2 regions of the Paenibacillus sp. NPDC056933 genome follow, and region 2 is predicted to be linked to the other one. Evidence: predicted binding sites of a transcription regulator. Region 2 holds the regulator's gene; the other holds the start of a gene.

Region 1 (5,323 bases), on a different contig from region 2:
GGTTCACATCCCCAGGACACAAAAAAAGCTCCCCTAAGGAAGCTTTTTTTAATACGTCCCAGAAGGGATACTCTCCTTACAGTCGAGACTGCGAAGTAGTGCTAACGAAGCGGATGCTCCGACGAACCATTGGGGTTCACATCCCCGGAACGCAAAAAAAGCTCCCCGGAGGAAGCTTTTTTTAATACGTCCCAGAAGGGATTCGAACCCCCGACCGACGGCTTAGAAGGCCGTTGCTCTATCCAGCTGAGCTACTGAGACACGAAATTTTTCAAGCAAAAATTATTTTATCATAAATAATCATGAATATCAACCGTTTTATTTTAAATTATTTTTCGTATATTATATTTGGCGGCAGTAACGTTTTTTTCATTATAATTAAGGTTATGTTAGAATATCAGAAGAACTCAAAAAATAGATCGATTTTCGTTTAATATACATCTATTTATGGTTGATTGCGACTGGAGATTCTGGATACAGAGGAGGTGCTCCCATTAAGGAATCCACGACCCCGGAAACCGAGCACAGCAACAATATCGTGCTGTTTCCTAAGACGCTGGACTATTACCAGATTCAATTGACGGTTATGCTAGAAAACGAACGATACGGTGAAGCGATGGACCTGCTTCGCTTTTTACTGCAATGCCAAGGGCAGGAAGAGCGGCATTACGACGAATGGCGAGCGTTGCTCGAATGGCTTCAAGCGGCTTTCCCTCATTACGGGGAAGATCCACCGATGGTCCATGAAGAGCGCGAGGAAGAGGAAATCAGTGAAGAGGACATGGCACGTCAACATGCCCGGTCCAAACTGGAGCAGGATGATGGTTATGCTGATAAACTGCTTCGAACTGTGATGGAAGAGCCGTTATCCGAACAAACGATGCTGGCTTTGGAGCAGCTTGCCTATCTCGATCGGCCGGAGATTGATGATTCGCTGACTGGTTGGCTCAAAGACAAGACATTGCATCCCTTGCTTCAGTTTCGTGTGCTGCAGACATTGCGCCGTCGTGGAGTTCAGGGTGTTATTGCATTTACTCGTGGGGAAGAGCCGGTTGAAGTGGAGATAGATACCGTTCCTCTTAGACCTGAAGATTTCCCGCTCCAGATTGTTCAGATTCTTGAACGGGTAGCGGATCAGACGGAGGTTCATGAACCTACGCTCTTTTATTTTGCCCAGGAATTGTGGATACAATATGTCATGGCGGTGTACGGAACCCGTGATTATATGTCCATGCTGGAAGAAAATGATTCCATGACAGATATATGGGCAGCTGCTCTACATATGACCGTTGCAGACAGTCTGGGAGGTTCACATGACGAGGAAGATACTCGCTCAATGTACGCTGTGACAGGGGCGATGCGCTTTCGTCTGGAGCAGGCATATCGATCGATGAAGCAGTTTGTTTCAGCCGGTTTGGACGGTCAATAGGAGTCGGAAACGTTTTCCTCAAACCGTATCAAGGGATTCCCCTTGAAAAAGAATCTAATCTTGTTTATACTAAAATGGTTATTTTGTACGTGATTGCCTACGTGAACATGTGAATTTTGGAGGGGAAAGTATACAATGAAAGCAACTTGGGAAAAGATAGAGAAGAACCTAGGGGTTCTTGAGGTTGAAGTGGGTGCAGATCGTGTAACTGCAGCACTCGACAAAGCTTTTAATAAAGTGGTTAAACAAGCAAACGTACCTGGATTCCGTAAAGGTAAAGTTCCACGTCCAATTTTCGAGGCTCGTTTTGGTGTGGAAAGCTTGTATCAAGAAGCCATCGACATTTTGCTTCCTGAAGCTTATACAGAAGCCATCGACCAAACGGATATTTTCCCGGTTGATCGTCCTGATGTAGATATCGAACAATTCGCTAAAGGACAAGTATTCAAGTTCAAAGCGAAAGTAACCGTTAAACCTGAAGTTACACTGGGTGACTACAAAGGCGTTGAAGTTGCTGTAGCCAAACATGAAGTAACGGATGCAGAAGTGACTGAAGAGCTCGAGCGTCTTCAACAGCGTCACGCTGAACTCGTTGTTATCGACGAAGGTTCTGCACAAAACGGTGATGTTGCTGTAATCGACTTTGACGGTTCCGTTGATGGTGTACCGTTTGAAGGCGGACAAGCTGAGCGTTATTCCCTGGAACTTGGCTCCAACACGTTCATCCCGGGATTTGAAGAGCAGGTTGTGGGTCTGTCCACAGGTGACTTCAAAGACGTTGAAGTAACTTTCCCAGAGAGCTATCATGCAGCTGAACTGGCTGGCAAACAAGCGGTATTCAAAGTGAAAGTACATGAAATCAAACGTAAACAGCTCCCTGAACTGGATGACGAGTTTGCAAAAGATGTCAGCGAATTCGATACGCTTGAAGAGTACAAAGCTGATCTGAAAACACAATTGGAATCCCGTAAAGCAGACGAAGCCAAAGCAGCTCAAGAAAATGCTGTTGTAGAAAAAGTGGCTGAAAATGCTGAAGTGGACATTCCTGCTGCAATGGTTGACAGCGAAGTACAAAACATGATGCGTGATTTCGACAACCGTCTGCGTAACCAAGGGATGAACCTGGAAATGTTCCTGAGCTTCTCCGGTCAAACACAAGCTGACCTTAGAGCGCAAATGCAGGAAGATGCTTCCAAGCGTGTTCGCAACAACCTGGTTCTTGAAGCAGTTGGTAAAGCGGAGAACATCGAAGTGTCTGACGAAGAAGTGAATCAAGAGCTCGAAAAAATGGCTGAGTCTTACAAGCGTCCTGCTGAGGAGATTCGTGGCATTCTCGAAGGTAATGGTTCCCTGGACAGCCTTCGTGATGAAGTGAAACTGCGTAAAACGATTGACGTTCTCGTTGAAAACAGCAAAGTTGTTGAAGCTGTTGAAGCTCCAGCTGAAGAAGTTGCTGCAGAAGCTGACGAAAAATAAGACAAGCTGTTACGTAATGAACAGCTGAATAAACGATAAGGCACGTGAATCATTGCGTGCCTTATTTTTAAATTATGGCATCCATTTTATAGATGATTCAGTGATAATATGGGTGTAAGTCGTTGCGATATTTGGTTATGCATATTTAACATCCCATGGTTCCACTTTAAATAAAAAAAAGGTGAAACGGCATAGGAATGCTCCAATTTGCACATACATAGAAAACATGGTTAAATATGATCAGGCTAAAAAGTAAACTCACTTCGTCTTGACACTACTTGTGAAAAATGACATTGTCATAGGAACGTGTTAGAATGAATTTGGGTTTGCTTTACAGGTAGCCTATGTCTAATTACATGTAGAAAAGAGGTTGGTCTCATGAGTCTGGTGCCAATGGTTGTTGAACAAACCAATCGAGGCGAGCGGTCTTACGATATATATTCGCGTTTGCTGAAGGATCGCATTATTTTTTTAACCAGTGCGATTGATGACGATGTAGCCAATCTTGTCATAGCGCAGCTTTTGTTTTTGGCAGCCGACGATCCAGAGAAGGATATCAGCTTGTACATTAATTCACCTGGTGGTTCTGTCACCGCAGGGATGGGTATATACGATACGATGCAATATATCAAGCCGGATGTATCGACCATTTGCGTAGGTATGGCAGCAAGCATGGGCTCGTTATTGCTGACAGCCGGTGCTCCTGGCAAACGATACGCGCTGACGAACAGTGAAGTGATGATTCATCAGCCGCTTGGCGGCGTTCAGGGACAGGCTGCGGATATCAAAATTCACGCAGAATGGATTATTAAAACACGTCAGAAACTGAATCAAATATACGTCGATCGTACAGGTCAACCCCTTGAGAAAATCGAGCGGGACACAGACCGTGACTTTTTCATGAGTGCTGAAGAAGCCAAAACGTACGGCATTATTGACCAGGTGCTCAGCAGACCGATCAATTCCTAAAGGGGTGGTTTCATGTTTAAATTTAACGATGAGAAAGGGCAATTGAAATGCTCTTTTTGCGGTAAATCTCAGGAACAGGTGCGTAAGCTGGTCGCTGGACCAGGCGTTTACATTTGTGATGAATGTATCGAACTTTGCACCGAAATCGTTGAGGAAGAGCTCGGTCATGACGAAGAACTGGACCTTAAAGATATTCCAAAACCGAAAGAAATTCGTGACATTCTTGACCAATACGTTATTGGACAGGATCAGGCGAAGAAGTCTTTGTCAGTTGCGGTTTACAATCACTATAAGCGCATCAACACACAAAGCAAGATTGAGGACGTTGAATTGCAAAAAAGTAACATTTTGCTATTAGGACCTACGGGTTCTGGTAAAACGTTGCTGGCGCAAACGATGGCCAAAATCCTTAATGTTCCTTTTGCTATTGCTGATGCAACTTCATTGACTGAAGCAGGTTATGTCGGCGAGGATGTAGAGAACATTCTGCTGAAGCTGATTCAAGCTGCTGATTATGATGTGGAAAAAGCAGAACGCGGCATTATTTATATCGATGAAATTGATAAAGTAGCGCGTAAATCCGAGAACCCATCCATTACACGTGATGTATCGGGTGAAGGTGTTCAACAGGCGCTCTTGAAAATTCTGGAAGGAACTGTAGCTTCCGTACCACCACAAGGTGGCCGTAAGCATCCACATCAGGAATTCATCCAGATTGATACCACCAACATCCTGTTCATTTGCGGCGGTGCCTTTGATGGCCTGGAACAAATGATCAAACGCCGGATCGGTAAAAAAGTGATCGGCTTTAACACTGTTACGGAGCAAAAAGATCTGAAACCGGGCGAATATTTGGGTATGGTGTTGCCGGAAGACTTGTTGAAATTCGGTCTGATTCCGGAGTTCGTAGGTCGTCTGCCAGTCATCTCCACGTTGGAGCCGCTGGACGAAGATACATTGGTACGGATTCTGTCCGAGCCAAAAAATGCGCTGACCAAACAATATCAAAAATTGCTGGAGCTGGATAATGTGAATCTGGTGTTCGAACCAGCCGCATTGCTTGCGATTGCGAAGGAAGCCATTAAACGTAACACGGGTGCACGTGGACTGCGTGCCATTATCGAAGGCATTATGCTTGAGATTATGTACGAAGTGCCTTCCCGTGATGATGTTACGAACTGTGTCATTACAGAAGAAGTCGTTGAGAAGAGAGTCGTGCCTGAACTGAGCCAATCGAAGGACGACAAGCAGGAAGAAAGTGCCTAATTCAAGGTGAATATTCCGTTTCAACACTGAAATATAGACTTGTCAGTTCTCCACTCCTGGCAGAAGGCGAATCATGTCTCTGTCAGGGTGGAGCTTTGACGTTGTGGGGAGAGAAATCACTCATGTTTTTAAGACAAGATACACGTCCCGTAAAAGTGGGGAACTTAACGATTGGTGGCAGCA
Region 2 (5,323 bases):
GTATCCCACATATCCTGGAGGCGCGCCGACGAGTCTTGAAGTGGAATGCTTCTCACCATACTCGGACATGTCAATCCGGATGACTGCATTTTCATCTCCAAACATGGCTTCTGCGAGCGCACGAGCCAGCTCGGTTTTACCTACCCCAGTAGGACCAAGGAAGATAAATGAACCCATCGGACGTTTCGGATCTTTAAGTCCGGCACGGGCACGACGAACTGCACGGCTGACGGACTTCACAGCCTCATCTTGCCCAATGACACGTTCATGCAGAATCGATTCCAATGTCATCAGACGTTGTGTCTCTTCTTCTTTCAGCTTGTTCACCGGAATTCCAGTCCAGTTAGCCACCACTTGCGCGATATCCTCAGGTGTTACTTCGGAATCCGTACGTCCTTGTTTTTCTTTCCATTGGTTCTTCGTTACATCCAGCTCTTCACGAATTTTTTGTTCCGTGTCGCGCAGTGCTGCTGCTTTTTCGAACTCCTGACTTTGGACCGCTGCGTCTTTTTCCTTACGGATATCTTCGAGACGGCTTTCCAGTTGTTTGAGGTTTGGTGGGATGGTGTAAGAGTTCAATCTTACTTTGGAACCCGCCTCATCAATCAGGTCGATCGCTTTATCCGGCAGGAAGCGGTCGGTAATGTATCGGTCAGACAGTTTAACCGCCTGTACAATCGCTTCATCCGTAATTTTCACCCGGTGATGCGCCTCGTAACGATCACGCAAGCCGTGTAGAATTTGAATGGCTTCTTCCGGAGAAGGTTGATCTACCGTAATCGGTTGGAAACGACGCTCAAGCGCAGCATCCTTCTCAATATATTTGCGGTACTCATCCAGGGTCGTTGCACCGATGCACTGCAATTCTCCACGAGCCAGAGCCGGTTTCAGAATGTTCGAAGCATCAATTGCACCTTCCGCTCCACCCGCACCAATCAGGGTGTGTAATTCATCAATGAACAGGACAATGTTACCCGCTTGACGAATTTCATCCATAATTTTTTTCAGACGATCTTCGAACTCACCACGATATTTTGTACCTGCCACAACAGAGCCCATATCCAACGTCATGACACGTTTGTCGCGCAATGTTTCCGGAATTTCGTTAGCGATGATTTTTTGTGCAAGTCCTTCAGCGATGGCTGTTTTACCTACACCTGGTTCACCGATCAGTACCGGGTTATTCTTCGTACGACGGCTCAGGACCTGAATAACACGCTCGATTTCCTTGCTACGTCCAATCACCGGATCGAGATTATTCTCTCTGGCATACGCCGTAAGATCACGTGCCAGACTATCCAGGGTTGGTGTGCTGACATTCGCAGGTGTACCGTTATGACTGGATACGGCTTCACTGCTGCCAAGCAGTTGCAGCACCTGTTGACGTGCCTTGTTCAAACTGATACCCAGGTTGTTCAGCACACGTGCTGCAACCCCTTCACCTTCACGAATCAGTCCGAGCAGGATATGCTCAGTGCCTACATAGGTATGGCCTAGTTTCCGGGCTTCATCCATAGACAGTTCAATTACTTTTTTCGCACGAGGCGTATATGCAATGTTCGTAGGCTGCTCCTGGCCACGGCCAATCAGCGTTTCTACTTCATCCTGAATTTTTTCCAATCCGAGTCCCAAGCCGATCAGCGCTTTGGCTGCGATGCCTTCGCCTTCACGAATGAGGCCGAGCAGAATGTGCTCTGTACCGATGTTATTGTGACCAAGACGGACAGCTTCTTCCTGCGCCAATGCGAGCACCTTTTGGGCCCGTTCCGTAAATCTTCCAAACATCATATCTCCTGCACCTCCATGGTTTTGGATAAAACGGGGGCTGTAGAACGGATCCCACCGTATTCTTCATATCATTTTTGTTTGCAGCCGTGCTGCGAATAAATCATTCGGCATTTATCTCATTGATTGGTAGAAAATGCCCTTTTATATAAAAGCCGCAGATGCGACGTGAAACCTTTGTAAATAACGCTTGAGACAATCTAAGATTGATTGGCTGCACTGATCGTATCCCGGATTAACTGGGCACGATATATGTCACGCTCATCTGTCCGCATTTCTTCCCCGAATGTTTTCTGCAAAAAACCCGGCTGGGTCATCACATTCAACTCGTTCATCACGGTTATGGACAGACCGTCCAACAAGCCGAGATCTACACCAAGTCGAACATCGGACAGACGCTGTGCAGCTTCCTTCGAATCGACGATGGCTGCATGCGACAATATGCCGTATGAACGCATCACTCTGTCGGTAATCCGTAATCTGGAGTCGGTCATTAACCGTTCTCTGGCGGTACGCTCATGCCCTATCATCTGTAACACAACACTGTGCAGGTTATCAATGACTTCTTGTTCTGTCTGCCCCAGTGTAATCTGGTTCGAGATCTGAAACAGGTTCCCCATTGCCTCGCTGCCTTCACCGTAAATTCCCCGTACAGTCAGTCCCACTTGGGAGACTGCGGTTAGAATACGGCCAATCTGCTGTGTCATCACCAGAGCGGGCAAATGCATCATGACAGAAGCTCTTACACCTGTACCTACATTCGTAGGACAGCTGGTCAGGTATCCTCTGCGGTCATCAAAAGCATAATCCACATGCGCTTCAAAAGCATCATCTATAGCGGAAGCTTTCTCCCAGGCTTCTTTCACCTGGAACCCCGGATAGAGGCACTGGATACGTAAATGGTCCTCTTCGTTGATCATAATGCTGACAGATTCGTCCTCACTGAGAATAACTGCACCATTTCTGGATTCGTTCGCAAGACTGGGACTGATCAGATGTTTCTCCACCAGCACCCGTTTGTCGAGTTCATCGATATCCATCAGATCCAGCGTATGAAAATCTCCAAAGGCATGAACCTCATCATATTGAAGTACTTCGCTCAGCTTATTCAGCACTTCTTCCGATTGCTCATTGGAAGCCAGCATCGGAAACGGAACATGCTGCAGGTTGCGTGCGATTCGGACACGGCTGCTAATGACAATTTCGGAATCAGCCGCATCACTGCGCATCCAGTCGCTGAGCGCCTTCTCGGTAAAGCGCAGATTAGGCATTACGCATCCCTCCTACTCATCACAAACTTTACTCCTGAGCTATTTCTTTTTCAAGTTCCCTGATCTGATCACGTATTTGAGCAGCCTCTTCGAACTCCTCTTGAGTTATGCTCTCCTGAAGATCCCGTTTCAGATCAGCGATTTGTCGTTTCACCTTGATGCGGCCACCAGCTCGTGCAGGAACCTTTCCTACGTGAGAAGTGCTGCCATGAACCCGTTTGAATAAAGGATCCAAACGGCTGTCAAAATATTTATAACATGAGCTACAGCCAAAGCGGCCGATTTTGCTAAACTGTGAATAGGTCATGCCGCATTCTTCACAACGAAGGGATTGTGCAGGACTTGCTCCCGCACTGCCATTCTTGCCTGAGGGGTCAAAATCAAGCAACCCGGACAATAAGTTGTGAATGGAAAATCCGTTGGATGTTCCGGGAATCATTTCCCCTTTTTCACGAGCGCACGACTCACAAATATGGAACTCCGTCTTCTCTCCATTCACGATTTTCGTAAAATGGAGCGTTGCCGGACGTTTGTTGCATTCTTGGCACAGCACAATGATGTACCCCCTTGATCCCGATAGTTTTCATTTACCGAGCAAAGATATTAACATCGCCTTCAACATTCTGGCACGAATTTGATCCCGGTAAGGAAGTTTGACCAATATAATCTCTCTCGATACAGCTGCTCTCATCAACCCGGCTTCCCTTTTGCTCAAGAAACGTGCTTCTTCCAGTTGGTAGATCAGACCCTCGGCAGCTGTCTGCCCGATCTCATCTCCGATACTATGGTGCAAATGGTTATGCAGAGCCGAGTGAGCCGGCAATTCAATCCGCTGTATGCGAACATAACCGCCGCCGCCACGTTTACTCTCTACAAGGTAACCTTTTTCGAGTGTAAATCGGGTGCTGATGACATAATTGATCTGGGAAGGCACACATGAAAATTGATCAGCCAGATCATTACGTTGAATTTCGACCATTCCTTCGGGACTTTCATGCAAAATACTCTTCAGATATTGTTCGATAATATCAGAGATATTACGCATCCACTCATCCTCCACTGTTTGAAACGTTAAGTCAATAAGGACCCACACGCCCCCACAGAGTACACCTTCTCAACCCATTTAACCAATCGGGGAAACAGCGAAACTCATCTTCCACGGTCATTAACAGGTAAGCGAAGGACGCTCGAAGGTCCTTTAATATTGCCTTTATCCGCTGATGTACTACCCTCTAATTGGCTTCCACCAACGGATTGCAGAAAGAAAGCTACGTAAGTATTTAACCTTTAGTTGACTTTGACTTTCTTTGACTTTATATCCATTATAGCATATTTTGTGGTTTTGCCAAGAGGGAGTACTATTCATTTTTTACGATTTTACACGAAATATTCGGCTGACACAAAAAAACCTCTCCAAAAAAGCTGGAGAAGTCCATTTGTCTCACACTAGCAACGTATTGCTATACAAGTTAAGTCTATGAAAGTGATCCGAAAATGTCGTTACTTCTACGAGGATCAGAAAAAATCCATTAAATACGTTTCCCGTATAGGAATCGCTTGCTCCAGTGCCTTAATCGCATCAGTTGGACCTTTGAGTCTACCTATTTGAGCCATGTCTGCTGGTCTAAAATACCCCATTAAAATGGCGGTAAGAGTTTGAATATCGACTTTAACGGTCTGATCTTCAGCTGGAAGCTCAGAAGGTTTCCATATCGAAGCTGTACCGTTCATTGCAATATTCATTTGCCATACCCCTTCATTCCACGGTGCATGAGCATCCTCTACCTGTAGATTAATCTGTATCGGCGAATCTGGGCTTGCAAAAGGATACTGTGAGATAAATTGTTCTACACTCACAATACGTGCCATGAAATAAGGTACAATTTCCTGCTGAATCCGCGGATTATCCAATTGAAAAGCAAGCATATCACTGGCTGGTGCCTGTAATGTCACTTCCTCAATCATGGAATCATGGTTGGCTATAAAGGTCCATAGGGCTTGTCTCGCCTCTTCATTGAGATAAATAATCTCTCTAATGCTAAACTTTCTGTCCTTAACCTCATATAAAAGATAGCCTTGTGCTTTACCAGCTTCATCATAATATACAGCCTTCTGGCTGGTTCCATTGGTGAGAACCGAATTCTCCCACCTCGCATCATCCCGTACTAGGGTTCCGTTGTAGCGCTCAGCATAGGCACCATATATTTCTTTGAATATGCTAAGTCCCGGATCGCCGCGGCGAATCGTACCAGGCGTTGCCTTTTTTG

The links. Region 2 encodes CtsR, which represses protease genes until heat stress. Its sites were predicted from a motif close to ATGGTCAATAAAGGTCAAACA; they were not measured.
Region 1: clpP (ATP-dependent Clp endopeptidase proteolytic subunit ClpP) is a predicted target of CtsR. The motif match lies at 3,074-3,094, and genes of this name have one in related genera.

What each region holds. Positions count from the first base shown of each region.
Region 1 covers NZ_JBHUQN010000005.1:47,182-52,504, reverse strand. The annotation lists tRNA gene ACFTRD_RS26710 (tRNA-Arg) at 188-261, opposite strand; gene ACFTRD_RS26705 (hypothetical protein) at 587-1,429, shown strand; gene tig (trigger factor) at 1,565-2,905, shown strand; gene clpP (ATP-dependent Clp endopeptidase proteolytic subunit ClpP) at 3,284-3,874, shown strand; gene clpX (ATP-dependent protease ATP-binding subunit ClpX) at 3,887-5,140, shown strand; gene ispG (flavodoxin-dependent (E)-4-hydroxy-3-methylbut-2-enyl-diphosphate synthase) at 5,263-5,323, shown strand, end outside.
Region 2 covers NZ_JBHUQN010000011.1:58,563-63,885, forward strand. The annotation lists gene ACFTRD_RS31780 (ATP-dependent Clp protease ATP-binding subunit) at 1-1,788, opposite strand, end outside; gene mcsB (protein-arginine kinase McsB) at 1,986-3,056, opposite strand; gene mcsA (protein-arginine kinase activator protein McsA) at 3,085-3,609, opposite strand; gene ACFTRD_RS31795 (CtsR family transcriptional regulator) at 3,640-4,101, opposite strand; gene ACFTRD_RS31800 (GNAT family N-acetyltransferase) at 4,572-5,323, opposite strand, start outside.